DNA from 2 places in the Pseudocitrobacter faecalis genome. Region 2 is predicted to be linked to the other one. Evidence: riboswitches for the same ligand, from Rfam matches in the RefSeq annotation. Region 2 holds a riboswitch; the other holds the start of a gene.
The links. Region 2 has a riboswitch for cobalamin ahead of ACOXYR_RS06830 (cobyrinic acid a,c-diamide synthase CobB). Riboswitches for the same ligand answer to the same signal wherever they lie in the genome.
Positions count from the first base shown of each region.

Region 1: linked by a shared signal. The riboswitch ahead of btuB (TonB-dependent vitamin B12 receptor BtuB) and the one ahead of ACOXYR_RS06830 (cobyrinic acid a,c-diamide synthase CobB) in region 2 are both predicted to bind cobalamin.

Region 1 is NZ_CBDDNJ010000002.1:4,327,578-4,335,854, reverse strand. Features, by position in the region: gene sthA (Si-specific NAD(P)(+) transhydrogenase) at 1-763, opposite strand, end outside; gene fabR (HTH-type transcriptional repressor FabR) at 961-1,596, shown strand; gene ACOXYR_RS20990 (YijD family membrane protein) at 1,612-1,971, shown strand; gene trmA (tRNA (uridine(54)-C5)-methyltransferase TrmA) at 2,026-3,126, opposite strand; cobalamin riboswitch at 3,241-3,422, shown strand; gene btuB (TonB-dependent vitamin B12 receptor BtuB) at 3,489-5,357, shown strand; gene murI (glutamate racemase) at 5,302-6,153, shown strand; rRNA gene ACOXYR_RS20970 (16S ribosomal RNA) at 6,528-8,067, shown strand; tRNA gene ACOXYR_RS20965 (tRNA-Ile) at 8,138-8,214, shown strand.
Region 2 is NZ_CBDDNJ010000002.1:1,323,212-1,331,488, reverse strand. Features, by position in the region: gene ACOXYR_RS06840 (cobalt-precorrin-8 methylmutase) at 1-569, opposite strand, end outside; gene cbiB (adenosylcobinamide-phosphate synthase CbiB) at 580-1,539, opposite strand; gene ACOXYR_RS06830 (cobyrinic acid a,c-diamide synthase CobB) at 1,536-2,915, opposite strand; cobalamin riboswitch at 3,014-3,189, opposite strand; gene ACOXYR_RS06825 (GHMP family kinase ATP-binding protein) at 3,305-4,165, shown strand; gene ACOXYR_RS06820 (DUF496 family protein) at 4,200-4,535, opposite strand; gene ACOXYR_RS06815 (FUSC family protein) at 4,702-5,760, opposite strand; gene sbmC (DNA gyrase inhibitor SbmC) at 5,850-6,323, opposite strand; gene dacD (serine-type D-Ala-D-Ala carboxypeptidase DacD) at 6,440-7,606, opposite strand; gene sbcB (exodeoxyribonuclease I) at 7,797-8,277, shown strand, end outside.

The DNA of each region.
Region 1 (8,277 bases), 3.0 Mb from region 2:
TCAGGTGCATGATGACACCGTCGTCCAGACCTTCAATTTTCTCGTACTCTTCGTTGTGGCGAATGACCACACCGCTGTTCCAGAAATGATAAGAGAGCGAGTCCGACATCTCCTGGTCGAGGAACGCCAGCAGACGGTCACGGGTGTTGATCAAATCAACTTTGACGTCCATTCCACGGAAAATGGAGGCATACTCACAGCCAATTACCCCCGCGCCGTAGATAATGACGTGGCGAGGTTCGTGATGCAGGCTGAGGATTGAGTCGCTGTCGTAAATGCGCGGATGGCTGAAGTCGACGTCGGCGGGGCGGTAGGGGCGCGAGCCGCAGGCGATAACGAATTTTTCCGCCGTCAGCGTTTCGACCGAGCCGTCCGGGCACTCCAGCGCCAGCGTATGTTCGTCAACGAAATGCGCGTTGCCCTGCAAAATTTCGCAGTGATTACGCTCATAAAAGCCCTGACGCATGCGAGTCTGCTGATTAATCACGCTGTCAGCATGGTTCAGAATGTCGGCGAAAGAGGAGCGGAGAAGTCGGGTGTGGTCGCTGTAAAGGGGGTTCTGGTTGAATTCAATAATGCGGCTAACGGCATGACGAAGTGCTTTTGAGGGGATGGTGCCCCAGTGGGTACATCCGCCGCCGACATTATGATAACGCTCAATAACGGCGACACGCGCTCCCTGTTTCACCAGACCCATCGCAGCGCCTTCGCCGCCGGGGCCGGAACCAATTACTATTGCATCATAATCGTAGGAATTTGGCATGGTAAGGCTTACCTGTTCTTATACATAAAAGCAACAGAATCATAACATCTTCACTGTGATAACCCAATTATCATTGTGCTTTTTTCATGCAAAAGAGCATAAATCGCCCGTAAACAATCATTCACAAAGCAGTGTAAGTCGATTAGTTTTAATCTCTGGTATAGTGCCAACAAGGCATTTGGAAGGATTCAATCATCGTGATGGGCGTTAGAGCGCAACAAAAAGAAAAAACCAGGCGTTCGCTGGTGGAAGCAGCATTTAGTCAACTGAGTGCTGAGCGAAGCTTTGCCAGCCTGAGTCTGCGTGAAGTGGCTCGCGAAGCGGGCATTGCGCCAACCTCTTTTTACCGACATTTTCGTGACGTCGATGAATTGGGGCTGACGATGGTGGACGAAAGCGGCCTGATGCTGCGTCAGTTGATGCGTCAGGCGCGTCAGCGTATCGCCAAAGGCGGCAGCGTGATCCGTACTTCCGTGTCGACATTTATGGAGTTCATTGGGAATAACCCTAACGCTTTTCGCCTGCTTTTGCGCGAACGTTCCGGTACGTCTGCGGCGTTTCGTGCTGCGGTCGCGCGTGAAATTCAGCACTTCATCGCGGAACTTGCCGACTATCTGGAAATCGAAAACCATATGCCACGCGCCTTTACCGAGGCACAGGCAGAAGCGATGGTGACGATTGTCTTTAGCGCAGGCGCAGAAGCGTTAGATGTCACGCCGGAACAGCGCCGCCAGCTGGAAGAACGACTGGTGCTGCAATTGCGCATGATCTCGAAAGGCGCGTATTACTGGTATCGTCGCGAACAGGAAAAAACGACACATCATTCCGAATAAGGTGGAAGACGAGCAATGAAACAGTCAGGACAAGATAAAGGAACGCTGTTGCTGGCGCTGATCGCTGGCTTATCAATTAACGGAACTTTTGCGGCGCTGTTTAGCTCCATTGTGCCGTTCTCTGTATTCCCAATTATTGCGCTGGTGCTGACGGTGTACTGTCTGCATCAGCGGTATCAGAATCGCACGATGCCGGTGGGGTTGCCTGGCCTGGCTGCGGCCTGCTTTATTTTGGGCGTGCTGTTATACAGCACCGTGGTGCGCGCGGAATATCCGGATATCGGCTCTAACTTCCTGCCAGCGGTGCTGTCGGTGATTCTGGTTTTCTGGATTGGCGTGAAAATGCGAAATCGGAAACACGAGGTTGCTGAATAACATGTGTTGTTTGCCGGATAAAGCGCTTACGCCGCCTCCGGCAAGACAAGGGTATTATTTCTTCGTTAGCAGAACGCCGCACTCCATATGGTGCGTATACGGGAACTGATCAAACAGCGCCAGACGTTCTACATTGTGCGTCTGGCCTAACGTTTCCAGGTTCTGACAGAGGGTTTCCGGGTTGCAGGAGATGTACAGAATACGCGGATACGCCTGCACCATTTTCTCGGTTTCGCTGTCCAGCCCGCTGCGCGGCGGATCGACGAAAATCGTTTCACACTGATAACTTTTTAAATCAATGCCCTGCAAACGGTTAAATTCCCGCACGCCGTTCATCGCCTGGGTAAACTCTTCCGCCGACATGCGAATAATCTGCACGTTATCAATGTGGTTTGCCGCAATGTTGTATTGCGCGGCGGCGACGGACGGCTTGGCAATTTCGGTGGCCAGCACCCGGTCAAAGTTGCGCGCCAGCGCCAGCGAGAAGTTACCGTTCCCGCAGTAGAGCTCCAGCAAATCACCCGTAGAATTTTTCGTGGCGTTGAGCGCCCACTCCAGCATTTGCACGTTCATTGCCGCGTTCGGCTGGGTAAAGCTGTTTTCCACCTGACGGTAGATCATCTCTTTCCCGGCTACCGGCAGGCGTTCGTCGATATAGTCTTGATCCAGCGCGATTTTCGTTTTCGTCGCGCGGCCGATGATATGGACGTTCAGGTTCTGCGCGCGCAGGGCGTCGCGCAGCGCTTGCGCCTCGGCACGCCACGCGTCGTCGAGCTTTTTATGGTACAGCAGAGAAACGATCGCCTGATTGCTTTGCGTAGACAGGTAATCAATCTGGAACAGCTTGTGGCGCAGCGTGTGGTTATTACGCACGCCGTCCAGCATGGCGGTCATCAGCGTATTGATGAGCTCACTGGCCGCCGGGAAAGAATCCACGCGGATGCGGCTTTTGGTCTGCTGATCAAAAATGATGTGGTACAGGTCGTCACCCTCATGCCAGATACGAAATTCCGCACGCATGCGGTAATGACTGACTGGCGAGCGAAACACCTCCGGAACCGGCGCATTGAACGGGGCCATCATCGTTTGCAGACGGACCACTTTCTCGGCCAGCTGCGCTTCGTATTGCTCGGTAGGAAGGTGTTCGGGGGTCATGATGCATCCTGAATAATAAAAGTACGCGGGGATTGTAGGGCCTGCTCAGGGGATGTCCAGCGATTGATGTTCTTCGAAATCGTAATAGCAGTCTGGACATCTATATGTAACTAAATGTAGCATCCGGGTTCCGGTCCTGTGAGTTAAAAGGGAATCCAGTGAAAATCTGGGGCTGACGCGCAGCGGTAAGGAGTGGTGGGATGAACGCATTTTGCAGACACTGCCTGAAAAGGTGGGAAGTCCTCATCCGGTAAACGCCCCCAAGCCCGAAGACCTGCCGGGTGACGTCGCACTGGGTTTTCATCATCGCGGGCTATTGATGAAACCGGCGGCATCCTTATTCTATTGTGGATGCTTTAACAATGATTAAAAAAACTTCGCTGATGACGGCGTTATCCGTCTCGGCTTTTTCCGTTTGGGCGCAGGACAGCACTACAGACACGCTCGTCGTAACAGCCAGTCGTTTCCAGCAGCCGGTCAATACCGTTCTCGCGCCGATGGATGTCGTCACCCGAGATGACATCGACCGCTGGCAGGCCAAAAATCTTAATGATGTGATGCGTCGTCTGCCGGGCGTCGATATCGCACAATATGGCGGGATGGGGCAGAGTTCTTCGCTCTTTATCCGCGGCACTGAAACCAGGCAGGTTTTGGTGCTGGTCGATGGCATTCCGATGACCCGCCCTGGTATCTCTAATAACCCCGACCTTAACCAGATTCCGCTTTCGTTAGTTCAGCGCGTAGAGTACATCCGTGGGCCGCGCTCGGCGATTTATGGTTCCGGTGCGATGGGGGGGGTTATCAACATCATTACCCACTCTGACGAGGAACAATCGAAAATTTCCGCCAGCATGGGCTCTAAAGGCTACCAACAATATGATGGCACATTGCGTCAGCGCTTTGGCGATACGGTAGCGACGGTGGCGGGCTCTTATGAAACCACCAAAGGATTTGATGTGCAGCCGGGCTCGACCTGGAACCACGATAACGATCGCGATGGCTTCCGCAATAAAACCTTCTGGGGAAGCCTGGAGCATAAATTCAACGATAGCTTCGATGGCTTCTTCCGTGGCCACAGCTATACCAATAATGTGGATTACGACCTGGGAAGCCCACCGTACTCACCAGCATACAGTGCGGATGAAGAGCAACTGTATAACCAGACCTGGGATACCGGCCTGCGATTCCATTCCGGAATCTACTCTTCGGAGCTTATCGCCAGCTATCAGAAGGTGAAGGACTATAACTACAGTAGTATTTATGGTCGTTATAAAGACGGCACAGCGCTTGACCGCATGACCCAACGTAACCTCCAGTGGGGGAACAACCTGATTGTCGGACATGGCTCGGTAAGTGCCGGGGTGGACTGGCAGCAACAGCGTTTGACTTCGTCGGATACGGCGATATCTGATACCTATAAGCGCGACAATACCGGGCTTTATCTCACCGGGCAGCAGCAGTTTGGTGACGTGACGCTGGAAGCATCGGGCCGTGAAGATCACGATGAGCAGTTTGGCTGGCACGGTACCTGGCAAACGGCGGCGGGCTGGCAGTTCGTCGAGAACTATAAAGTGACGTTATCGTACGGTACTGGTTTCCTGGCGCCATCGTTAGGTCAGCAGTTTGGTTCGACACGCTTTGGTATTAGTTCGAATCCGGACCTGAAACCGGAAGAATCGAAACAGTGGGAAGCGGGGCTGGAAGGTTTGACCGGGCCGCTGGACTGGCGTTTGTCAGCGTATCACTACAAGATTTCTAATCTGATTACCTACTATTCCGATCCGGTTACCTATGACGGAGAGTACGCTAACATTAACTCGGCGACCATTAAGGGTGTGGAGTGGACCGGTAGTTTTGATACGGGGATCGTTAATCATCGTGTGACGCTGCAATATATGGATCCGCGTAACGACGAGAATGATGAAGTGCTGGCGCGCCGCTCTAAGCGTCAGGCGAAATATCAGCTTGACTGGACAATGTTTGATGTGGCTATGGATGTGTCGTGGCAGTACTACGGTCGCCGCTACGATAACAACACGTCGCAATACAATCCGAAACAGCAGGTTTTACCGAGCTACAGCACGGTTGATGTTTCCGCGTCATATCCAGTCACCTCACAGCTCACAGTTCGTGGTAAAATAGCCAACCTGTTCGATAAAGATTACGAGACAGTTTATGGCTACCAAACTGCAGGACGGGAATACACCTTGTCTGGCAGCTACACCTTCTGAACCACGGCCTACCGTACTGGTGTTTGACTCCGGTGTCGGTGGGTTGTCGGTCTATGATGAGGTCCGTCAACTTTTGCCGGACCTTCATTACATCTACACCTTCGATAACGTTGCCTTTCCTTATGGGGAAAAAAGCGAAGCGTTCATTGTTGAGCGCGTGGTTGAGATTGTGACCGCCGTTCAGCAACGTTATCCGCTCTCCCTGGCGATTATCGCCTGCAACACTGCAAGCACCGTTTCATTGCCGGCCCTGCGTGAGAAGTTTGCCTTCCCGGTGGTCGGTGTGGTGCCGGCCATTAAGCCGGCGGCGCGTTTATCGGCGAACCGTATTGTCGGCTTGCTGGCAACGCGTGGCACGGTGAAGCGTTCTTATACGCATGAACTCATCGCTCGTTTTGCCAATGAATGCAAAATCGAAATGCTGGGTTCGGCAGAGCTGGTGGAGCTGGCGGAAGCGAAACTGCATGGCGATCCGGTTTCACTGGATGAGCTGCGTCGTATTCTGCGCCCGTGGCTGCGGATGCAGGAGCCGCCGGATACGGTTGTGCTCGGTTGTACGCATTTCCCGCTGCTGCGTGATGAACTGCTGCAGGTGCTCCCGGAAGGCACGCGGATGATCGATTCCGGCGCGGCGATTGCGCGTCGCACGGCCTGGCTGCTGGAGCATGAAGCGCCAGATGCGAAATCGACGGAAGAGAATAAAGCGTTTTGTATGGCACTGACCGACGAAACTGTACGACTTTTACCCGTCTTACAGCGTTACGGCTTCGAAACGCTTGAAAAACTGCCAGTTTAAACCGGTTTTGCTCAAAAAAGAGACGGTTGAAAAGTTTTTTTTAAACAGGGGTTGTCAACGTCTCAGAACTCCCTATAATGCGCCTCCACTGACACGGAACAACGGCACGCAAGCCGCCGGGTCAGCGAGGTTCTTAAGAGAACTTCAGCAGAGAAAAGTGAAATAAAACTTGACTCTGTAGCGGGATGGCTTAATATGCACACCCCGCGCCGCTGAGAAAAAGCGAAGCGGCACTGCTCTTTAACAATTTATCAGACAATCTGTGTGGGCACTCAATGATACGGATTCTTAACGTCGCAAGACGATAAATGAATACCAAGTCTCTGAGTGAACACGTAATTCATTACGAAGTTTAATTCACGAGCATCAAACTTAAATTGAAGAGTTTGATCATGGCTCAGATTGAACGCTGGCGGCAGGCCTAACACATGCAAGTCGAACGGTAACAGGAAGCAGCTTGCTGCTTTGCTGACGAGTGGCGGACGGGTGAGTAATGTCTGGGAAACTGCCTGATGGAGGGGATAACTACTGGAAACGGTAGCTAATACCGCATAACGTCGCAAGACCAAAGAGGGGGACCTTCGGGCCTCTTGCCATCGGATGTGCCCAGATGGGATTAGCTAGTAGGTGGGGTAATGGCTCACCTAGGCGACGATCCCTAGCTGGTCTGAGAGGATGACCAGCCACACTGGAACTGAGACACGGTCCAGACTCCTACGGGAGGCAGCAGTGGGGAATATTGCACAATGGGCGCAAGCCTGATGCAGCCATGCCGCGTGTATGAAGAAGGCCTTCGGGTTGTAAAGTACTTTCAGCGAGGAGGAAGGTGTTGTGGTTAATAACCGCAGCAATTGACGTTACTCGCAGAAGAAGCACCGGCTAACTCCGTGCCAGCAGCCGCGGTAATACGGAGGGTGCAAGCGTTAATCGGAATTACTGGGCGTAAAGCGCACGCAGGCGGTTTGTTAAGTCAGATGTGAAATCCCCGGGCTCAACCTGGGAACTGCATTTGAAACTGGCAAGCTTGAGTCTCGTAGAGGGGGGTAGAATTCCAGGTGTAGCGGTGAAATGCGTAGAGATCTGGAGGAATACCGGTGGCGAAGGCGGCCCCCTGGACGAAGACTGACGCTCAGGTGCGAAAGCGTGGGGAGCAAACAGGATTAGATACCCTGGTAGTCCACGCTGTAAACGATGTCGACTTGGAGGTTGTGCCCTTGAGGCGTGGCTTCCGGAGCTAACGCGTTAAGTCGACCGCCTGGGGAGTACGGCCGCAAGGTTAAAACTCAAATGAATTGACGGGGGCCCGCACAAGCGGTGGAGCATGTGGTTTAATTCGATGCAACGCGAAGAACCTTACCTGGTCTTGACATCCACAGAACTTAGCAGAGATGCTTTGGTGCCTTCGGGAACTGTGAGACAGGTGCTGCATGGCTGTCGTCAGCTCGTGTTGTGAAATGTTGGGTTAAGTCCCGCAACGAGCGCAACCCTTATCCTTTGTTGCCAGCGATTCGGTCGGGAACTCAAAGGAGACTGCCAGTGATAAACTGGAGGAAGGTGGGGATGACGTCAAGTCATCATGGCCCTTACGACCAGGGCTACACACGTGCTACAATGGCATATACAAAGAGAAGCGACCTCGCGAGAGCAAGCGGACCTCATAAAGTATGTCGTAGTCCGGATTGAGTCTGCAACTCGACTCCATGAAGTCGGAATCGCTAGTAATCGTAGATCAGAATGCTACGGTGAATACGTTCCCGGGCCTTGTACACACCGCCCGTCACACCATGGGAGTGGGTTGCAAAAGAAGTAGGTAGCTTAACCTTCGGGAGGGCGCTTACCACTTTGTGATTCATGACTGGGGTGAAGTCGTAACAAGGTAACCGTAGGGGAACCTGCGGTTGGATCACCTCCTTACCTTAAAGAACCGTTCCTTGAAGTGCTCACACAGATTGTCTGATGAAAATTAGCAGTAAAAAATCTCTGCAGGCTTGTAGCTCAGGTGGTTAGAGCGCACCCCTGATAAGGGTGAGGTCGGTGGTTCAAGTCCACTCAGGCCTACCAAATTCGTTCTGATACTGCGTTGCGGAATGACTCGCATACTTCAGTATGCTTCGCCATCCCACG
Region 2 (8,277 bases):
CCCTTACGCCCCAGCGCGGCAATGGCGGGCAGCGCACTATGAGTCAGCGCGTCTTTGGATTCCGCGGCACCGACAAACCCAACCGGCACGCCCACCACGCCGCTCACCGGCACGTTCAGCTCCAGCAGGCGGAACAGCGCGGTCGGCGCATTGCCGAAGACAAAGACTTTCTCCCCCTCTTCGCGCACAGCGATATCCACGGCAGCCATCGAGCGGGTCATGCCCTGCGCGTTGGCTTCGCGCACCACGCGCGGGTCGCTGATGTAGCAGCGACATTCGCCGCCAAAGCTTGCCAGTAGCGGCTTGTTAATCCCCGATAGCGCCATGGTAGTGTCGGTGTAGAGCGTGCAAGGGCGACTCAGGGCCGCCGTCAGACGCGCCAGCGCATCCGGGGAAAACCACAGGATATCCAGCCACTCAAAATCAGCGGTGGTGTGGATTACCCGTTTGACGATGGCTTCATGGAGCGGGCTGGCAAACTGATAATCGGGCCGCGTTTCGCGAATAATCTCGCCGATAATGTCAAAGCTTTTCGCCTCAATGGCCTGCGGCTGGCGAATGTAATCCATGTGCTACTCCTCAGGCCGCGCCCATCACCAGCCACCGGGCTGCCATAAACAGCACCAGCGCCAGCGTGGAAGCTACCCACATCAGTCGAATCGTTCGGGAAATATCATCTACGGCGATGTCGCGTTGCTCGTCACCGATCCACGGCTTCTCAACACGCTCGCCAAAATAGTCATTCGGGCCGCCCAGGCGGATACCCAGCGCCCCGGCGACGGTCGCTTCAGACCATGCGCAGTTGGGGCTGCTGTGGTTATGGCGATCGCGCCAGCCAATGCGTAACGCGGCAGCGGCGTTGGCGCGGCAAAGAAGAGCGGCGGCGCTGAGCAGCAACCAGCTCAGGCGCGCGGGAATAAAGTTGGCGACGTCGTCCAGCCGGGCGCTCACCATGCCAATCGCGCGGTATTTTTCATGTTTGTAGCCGACCATGGAATCCAGCGTATTCACCGCTTTATAAGCCATCGCCAGCGGCGCACCGCCAAGCAGCAGGAAGAAGAGCGGCGCGATGATCCCGTCAACGCTGTTTTCGGCGACGGTTTCAACCACCGCACGGTTGATTTGCGCAGGTTGAAGCTGCGAGGTATCCCGCCCCACAATCCACGACAGTTTTATCCGGCTTTGCGCTAAATCACCCGCGCGCAGCGGCTGTTCAACGTCGCGGGCTGCATTCGCCAGGCAGCGCCCGGCCAGTACCGTGAAGATCATCCAAACCTCCACCGTCCAGCCTAGCCACGGATGTAACGCGTAAGCCAGCGCCAGCGCGCCCCAGGCGACAGCCCAGCTCAGGCCGACCACCACCAGCCACATCACACCGCCGCCAATCCGCAACGCGCGGTCACTGTGACAATAGCGGCGCACTGTTTTTTGTACGCGGTTAATGAGCGCGCCCATCCAGCGCACCGGGTGAGGCCAACTTTGCGGATCACCGATAAGCAGGTCGAGGATCCAGGCGATGCACCAGGCAAGCAGAGTCATTGGACGCTCCTTGCGGCATTCAACCAATGCGTGAGCATCATCGGGCGCTGGGCGAAATGAATATGCAGATAGCTGGCGAAGGTGTTACCCACCTGCCAGCCGCCAGACCAGGTTTGCAGGACGTTCCCGTCGCGTATTTTGCGGCAATCCAGCACTGCCGGCATTTCCGGCGTGAAATCGGAGTAGTGAAATTCGTGCCCGCGAAGCCATTCTCCCGCTGCCGCCAGCAGGGTGTTTTCCTGCGCCTGCGCTTCACAGTAGCCAAAGCGCGTCAGCCGTTTGCCCATTTTGCTGTGACCGGGAATGATATTCGCCATCAGATGAGTATCGCCCTGCGCATCTTCCAGCGAAGTGCCCAGATACATCAGGCCGCCGCATTCGGCGTAGATTGCCACCCCGCGTGCATGGGCCTGGCGCAACTGATTGAGCATTGGCTGATTGGCCGCCAGCGCCTTCGCGTGCAGCTCCGGATACCCGCCGCCGAGCCAAATCATCTGGCATTCTGGCAGTACGTCATCGTGGAGCGGGCTAAAACGGACAATATCGACGCCTGCACGTTCAAGCAGCGCAATGTTGTCCGGGTAGTAGAAGTTAAAGGCTTCATCATCCGCCAGCGCGAGCGTCAGGCGCTCATCTTCGTCCACTGAGGGCATCGGCGGCCATTCGCCCTGCGGCAGGGTTTTCATCTCGCTCAACGTCAGCAGTTTTTCAATATCGAGCGTGCGCCCCAACGTATCGGCAAAATCTTGCCACGGTTGCTGTTCAACAACCGATTCACGCGCCGTGACCAGACCGAGATGCCGCTCCGGCAAGGCGATACCCGCCACGGTGGGCACATAACCAATGACTGGCACTGCGCAGTAGCGCTCGATGGCGGATTTGAGAAGCTGGAAATGGCTGTCGCTGTTGACGCGATTGACCATCACGCCTGCGATATTCACAGAGGGTTCGAAGTGCTGAAAACCCAGTACGGTTGCAGCAATCGAGGTTGAGACCGCTTTGCCGTCCACCAGCAAAATGACCGGGCAACCGAGCTGTTTTGCCATCGCAGCGGTGCTGCATTGATTGGGGTCGATACCGAGACCATCGTACAGCCCCATCACGCCTTCAATCACCGCGATATCGGCATGCTGCATGTGTTGGTTAAACAAGGCGTTCAGCGCGGGGGCAGGGATCATGAAACTGTCGAGATTACGCGACGCCACGCCGGAAATTGCCGTATGCCAGCCGGTATCGAGATAATCAGGCCCCACTTTCCACGGCTGCACCCGCCAGCCGCGCTGTTTCAGCACATTCAACAAGCCAAGCGTTACCGTGGTTTTACCACAGCCGCTGCCGGTGCCTGCCAGAATAAATGCGTGATGCTTTGCCGCCATGCCCTGATCCTGCTCAGGGTGGTAGGGGTACGTCGAGATGCGCGTGTTCCCGGTCTTGCGACCGCACGCTTCTGAGCAACCCACTTCCCACCGAAGTTGTTGATATGTACCGACAGGCAGGTCTTCTGGCTTAGCGTCGTCCTCCCCCGTCCTTCCCAATCTTGCGATCAGTGGTGTTTACGGGTTCGTCAGCATTACAGCAGCGGGGGCTGCGAGGGATTTACACCCTCTTCCCTGACACATAACGTGTCTGACCTGTCGGCTTAATGTCGGAGTCAGTGTAGCGCTCATACTCCGTTGCCTTTTTGCGCTAAAACAATCTATTGCGCCGCAATGATTTATTCAATTTATAATATCGACCTGGAAAATAAGGCAAATTAGGTGACAGCGTGGCCGTTGCACAATGCCCTGCATCCTGCGGGGAACTGATTCAGGGCTGGATCCTGGGCAGTGAGAAATTGATTTCCTGCCCGGTTGGGCTTTACAGCACCGTAGAAGTAAGAGCCGGTAAACCGGCTGACGATGAACGTCCGCTGACGCGCGCAATGGTCAATCAGTTGCTGGCACTGTGGGAATTCCCGGTGGAGTGGAGCCAGCAGTTGCGCATTAATCTGCACTCCCCCATACCGGTTGCCAAAGGAATGGCCAGCAGTACTGCCGATATCGCCGCCACTGCCGTCGCCACCGCACGCTATTTTGATAAAACATTGACTGAACAGGCGCTGGCACAGCTTTGCGTTAACCTTGAGCCCACCGATAGCACGCCTTTTCGCCAGATGACGCTGTTCGATCATAATCAGGGCCATGCGCTAACGGTCGGTTCAGAGCAACCAGAGCTTGATATTCTGGTACTGGAAAGCCCACTCACGCTGCAAACCGCAGACTATCATCGTCTCGACAGACAAGCGGCCCTCCTTGCCGGCGCGCCACAGTTAGCGCAAGCCTGGCAAAAAGCTCGTCAGGCGTGTGAAACAGGCTGTGCCAGACTACTCGGAGAAGCCGCGACGCTCAGCGCTATCGCCAGCCAGCAAATTCTGCCGAAACCGGGTTTTCAGCGCGTACTGGATATTGTGGAGCGTTTTGCATTGTATGGCGTGAGCATCGCACACAGCGGGAGCGTGATGGGGTTAATGCTCGACAGGACGAAACACGATGTTGAAGCCGTGATGGCGGAACTGGAAAGGGACGATGGTAATGTTCTGTGGCCGCAAAAATATGTGCTGCCCATGGTGGAAGGCGGCGTCAGATAGTATTCAGGCGGCCCGGAGGCCGCCTGATGACAAATTACTCAGCTTTTGGCTCAGCAACCTTCTGTTCGCCCATCGCTTTCAGCTTTTTAGAGATGTCGCGGCGTTCTTTAGAAATTTCGGCATTTTTGATGATGTAATCATCAACGCGATCTTCGTAATCGCTCTTCATGCTGGCGATGATGCCCTGAATCGCTTCAACGCTCATGCCCGGTTTGATGTAGTCGCTAAGGTTGTCCAGCAGCAGGACACGCTTCTGGTTGTCACGGATCTTTTTCTCAACGTCCTGAATTTCACGCTGCAGTTTGTTTTTACGGCGGAACAGACGAACAAACTCCAGTACATCCTGAAATGAAGGCTTAGTTGTTTCCATTTTTACACCCCTGATATTTGAGACTCGGATTCGTAAATGCTACAGCGATAGAATTAACAATACGTATAGCTGAAGCTAATGACAATGGTTTTTACCTGTCCCTCATCATAACCCTAAACGCTGCTGAATCGAAACAACCCAGGGTCAAAGGTGTTGCATTCGTCGCTTATTTACGCAGCGCGCGGCAGATAAGCAGGGATAATAGCTCAAGCTGACGCGCCAGCTCCATGCTTAGCCAAACGTAGCCATGAATGGGCGTTTCCACCAAATGAGTGCTTTTATGCTCCGTCAGCAACTGGCGTAGTTCATCGACGATCTCGTTGAGTTTTTCGGTGTTCGCTTTTACCGGCTGAGGATTACCCTCATACAGGGCATGGGCGATGGTTAACAACGTTTGCTGGGTCATCTGCTGCGTTTCGCGCAGCGTATGGGCGTTGAGCATTAAAAAATGGCTTTCGCGAGACGCCCAGTGCGCGTTGATTTGCAGCTCAAGCATACACACCAGGTTGCGGCTCACGGTCTGGATGCCTTCGAATACCGATTTCTGGATATGCGTTTCTTTGCTGGCGGGCGTAATCAGCCCACGGATTTTCACCACATCGTTAAGCACCGTTTGCAGGTGTTTTTCCAGATGCGGCCGCTCCACCAGATTGGGTGAAAAGCCGGCCTGATAGAGGCGATTAAATTGGGTCACAAAGGTCGCCATCTGGATGCGCCAGTGGATAAACGCCCGCTGCGGCCAAACGCCGGTGAAAAGCATCGCCAGCAGCGAACCGAAAATAACGTCGCCGCTTCGCCACAACGCAGTATGCAGGTCGCCCGGGGGGGCGCCCACCACCACACCCAGGGTAATGCCAATCAGCAACGCCTGATAGGGACGTTTACCGAGCGTCAGCCAGCCACACAGGAACATTGCCCCGGCACACCACATCAGCATCAGCGGTAAAGAAATGAGTTCAAGTTTAAGCGCAATCAGGCCCAGCGCCGAGCCGAGGATAGTGCCGCCAATACGCTGGAAGGCGCGCGGCACCACGTTTCCCCAGAACGAGATGGGCCCCATGATAACCACAAGAGTAATCAGCGGCCACGATCCTTCCGGAATGTCGAAGATACGTACAATCAGAAAGGCCAGCACAAATGCCAGGGCTATACGGATGCCGTGCACTGCGCGGTAATTGCGGTATAGCCGAATTTCAAAAGGACTGAGTGATTTATCAGGACGCACACCGGTTCTCCGGCAGAACAAAAGAGCGCAATTGTACCTGCTTTTGCCCGGCTCGCATCATGAGGCGCAAAAAATCTTTCACTCGTTTTTCAGACCGCTTTACGCGCCACCGCGACGTACATCTGAATGTCCCAGTAGCCGTCCTTATTGCCATCGTTGAGATAGAGTTCGAAACAGGGTTTGCTATCAATGTGATACGCGTTGTCTTTGAGCAATTCATCAAAGAATTGTAGCCACGGCGTGGCAAAGTCATGCTCAAGAACCCGCGCGCTGGCAACCGCATACTCGCCGCCCTCAAGATGGGTGAGGATGACGCCCTCACTGTTGGGGGGCAATGTGAAATCATCAGCCACCGTCACAACGGTACTGCAGCGCAACTTTTCAGGCGGCACTTCATCGGGATTATCAAAATAGACTGCCACCCACTCCTTCGCCGGAATCGACTGGCCGTCTACCCACATCATCAGTTGCTCAAAACCTTGCTTAACGGTCTCCTCCCACGGCCCCACCATATGGAAACCGGCAACGGTACGGGCATGGACGTGTTCGATAGTGTAATGCATAGTTCCCCCTGATCTGGATTTTACTGTATATAGATACAGTAAAAATATAGCAGTGCTATACCGGATAGTATGTGCACTGCTTCACATTGTCGCCAGGGAATAACGGCGTATCAGCGTTACGCTTTGTGATGGAAATAGTCGCTCAGGCGCGAGAACATCCCGCCCTTATTGACGCTTTCCAGGGTGACCAGCGGCCAGTGGGCAACAATCTTATCGCGATCGTAAAGCTGAATTTCCCCTACCCGCTGATGCGCGGCGATAGGCGCTTCCAGCTCTTTGCCGTCCAGTACGTATTTCGCTTTAATGTTGGGGATCTCTTTTTTCGGCAATGCCAACCAGAAATCCTGATCGGTACCAAGATCAATCGTCTCTTTATCGCCGTACCAGATGCGTTCGGTACCCACTTTTTTGCCGTTTTGCAGCACCTGTACGGTGTCGAAATTCTGCTGTCCCCAGTGCAGCAACGTGCGCGCCTGATCTTCACGCCCCTTCGGGCTGTCTGCGCCCATCACCACCGCAATCAGGCGACGTTTGCCGTCAACCGCAGAGGCGATCAGGTTAAAGCCCGCCCCGGATGTATGCCCGGTTTTCAGGCCATCAACGTTCAGGGTTTTATCCCACAACAGACCGTTACGGTTCTGCTGCGTGATGCCGTTCCACGTCAGGCTTTTTTCGCTGTACATATGATAAAACTCAGGCTCACCGTGAATGATCGCGCGCGATAACACGGCGAGATCGTAAGCGGAACTGTGCTGCCCCGGCGCGTCCAGCCCGTGAACCGTTTCAAAATGGGTATCGCGAAGCTTCAGCGTTTCGACATAGTGATTCATCATGGCGACGAACTGTGGCTGGCCCCCGGCGATGTAATCCGCCAGCGCGACGCAGGCGTCGTTCCCGGAATCGACAATCAGACCACGGCTCAGATCGTGCACGCTGACGCGATCGCCCTCTTTCAGGAACATCAGCGAAGAGCCATTAAACACCGGATTGCCTTTCGCCCAGGCATCGCGGCCCACGGTGACGATGTCATCCGGCGTAATACGGTGGCTGTCGATGGCGCGATCGACGACATAACCGGTCATCAGCTTGGTGAGACTCGCCGGATTGCGCTGCTGGTGCTCATTTCCGGCGGTTAAAATTTGCCCGGTGGTATAATCCATTAATACCCAGGAACCGGCTTTAATGGCCGGCGGCGTGACGGGAGGAACCGCGCTGTCAGTAGCAAAGGCGCAAGAAATACTCGAAGCGAGCAAAGATACAGCAATAAACAAACGGGCTTTCAACAGCAAATCCTCAGCAATTTCAAAATCGTCGTCCTTTTTACGGAATCTCTCACTTTCATACAGCCATTAATTGCAAGAAAATATGACATAACCTGAATCGCCCCCGAAAAACCGCCCTTCTGATGGCTCTGTAAATCGTTTACCATGGTGTTAATTCGCCCGCTCGCTTATCAGGGATTACGTTTTGACCATGCAAGAACCTGCCAACACCCCCGGATTCCTCTTCCACGATTACGAAACCTTCGGCACCAGCCCGTCGCTGGATCGCCCGGCGCAGTTTGCCGCCATTCGTACCGATAACGATTTTAATATCGTTGGGGAGCCCGAGGTCTTTTACTGTAAACCCGCAGACGACTATCTGCCGCAGCCGGAAGCAGTGCTCATTACCGGCATCACCCCACAGGAAGCACGCGCAAAGGGCGATAACGAGGCCGCGTTCGCTCGCCGCATTCACGATCTGTTCACCGTGCCCAATACCTGCGTGGTGGGCTATAACAATGTTCGTTTCGATGATGAAGTCACGCGCAATATCTTTTACCGCAACTTCTACGATCCTTACGCCTGGAGCTGGCAAAATCATAACTCGCGCTGGGATCTGCTGGATGTGATGCGCGCCTGCTACGCCCTGCGCCCGGAGGGGATCAACTGGCCAGAAAATGAGGACGGCCTAC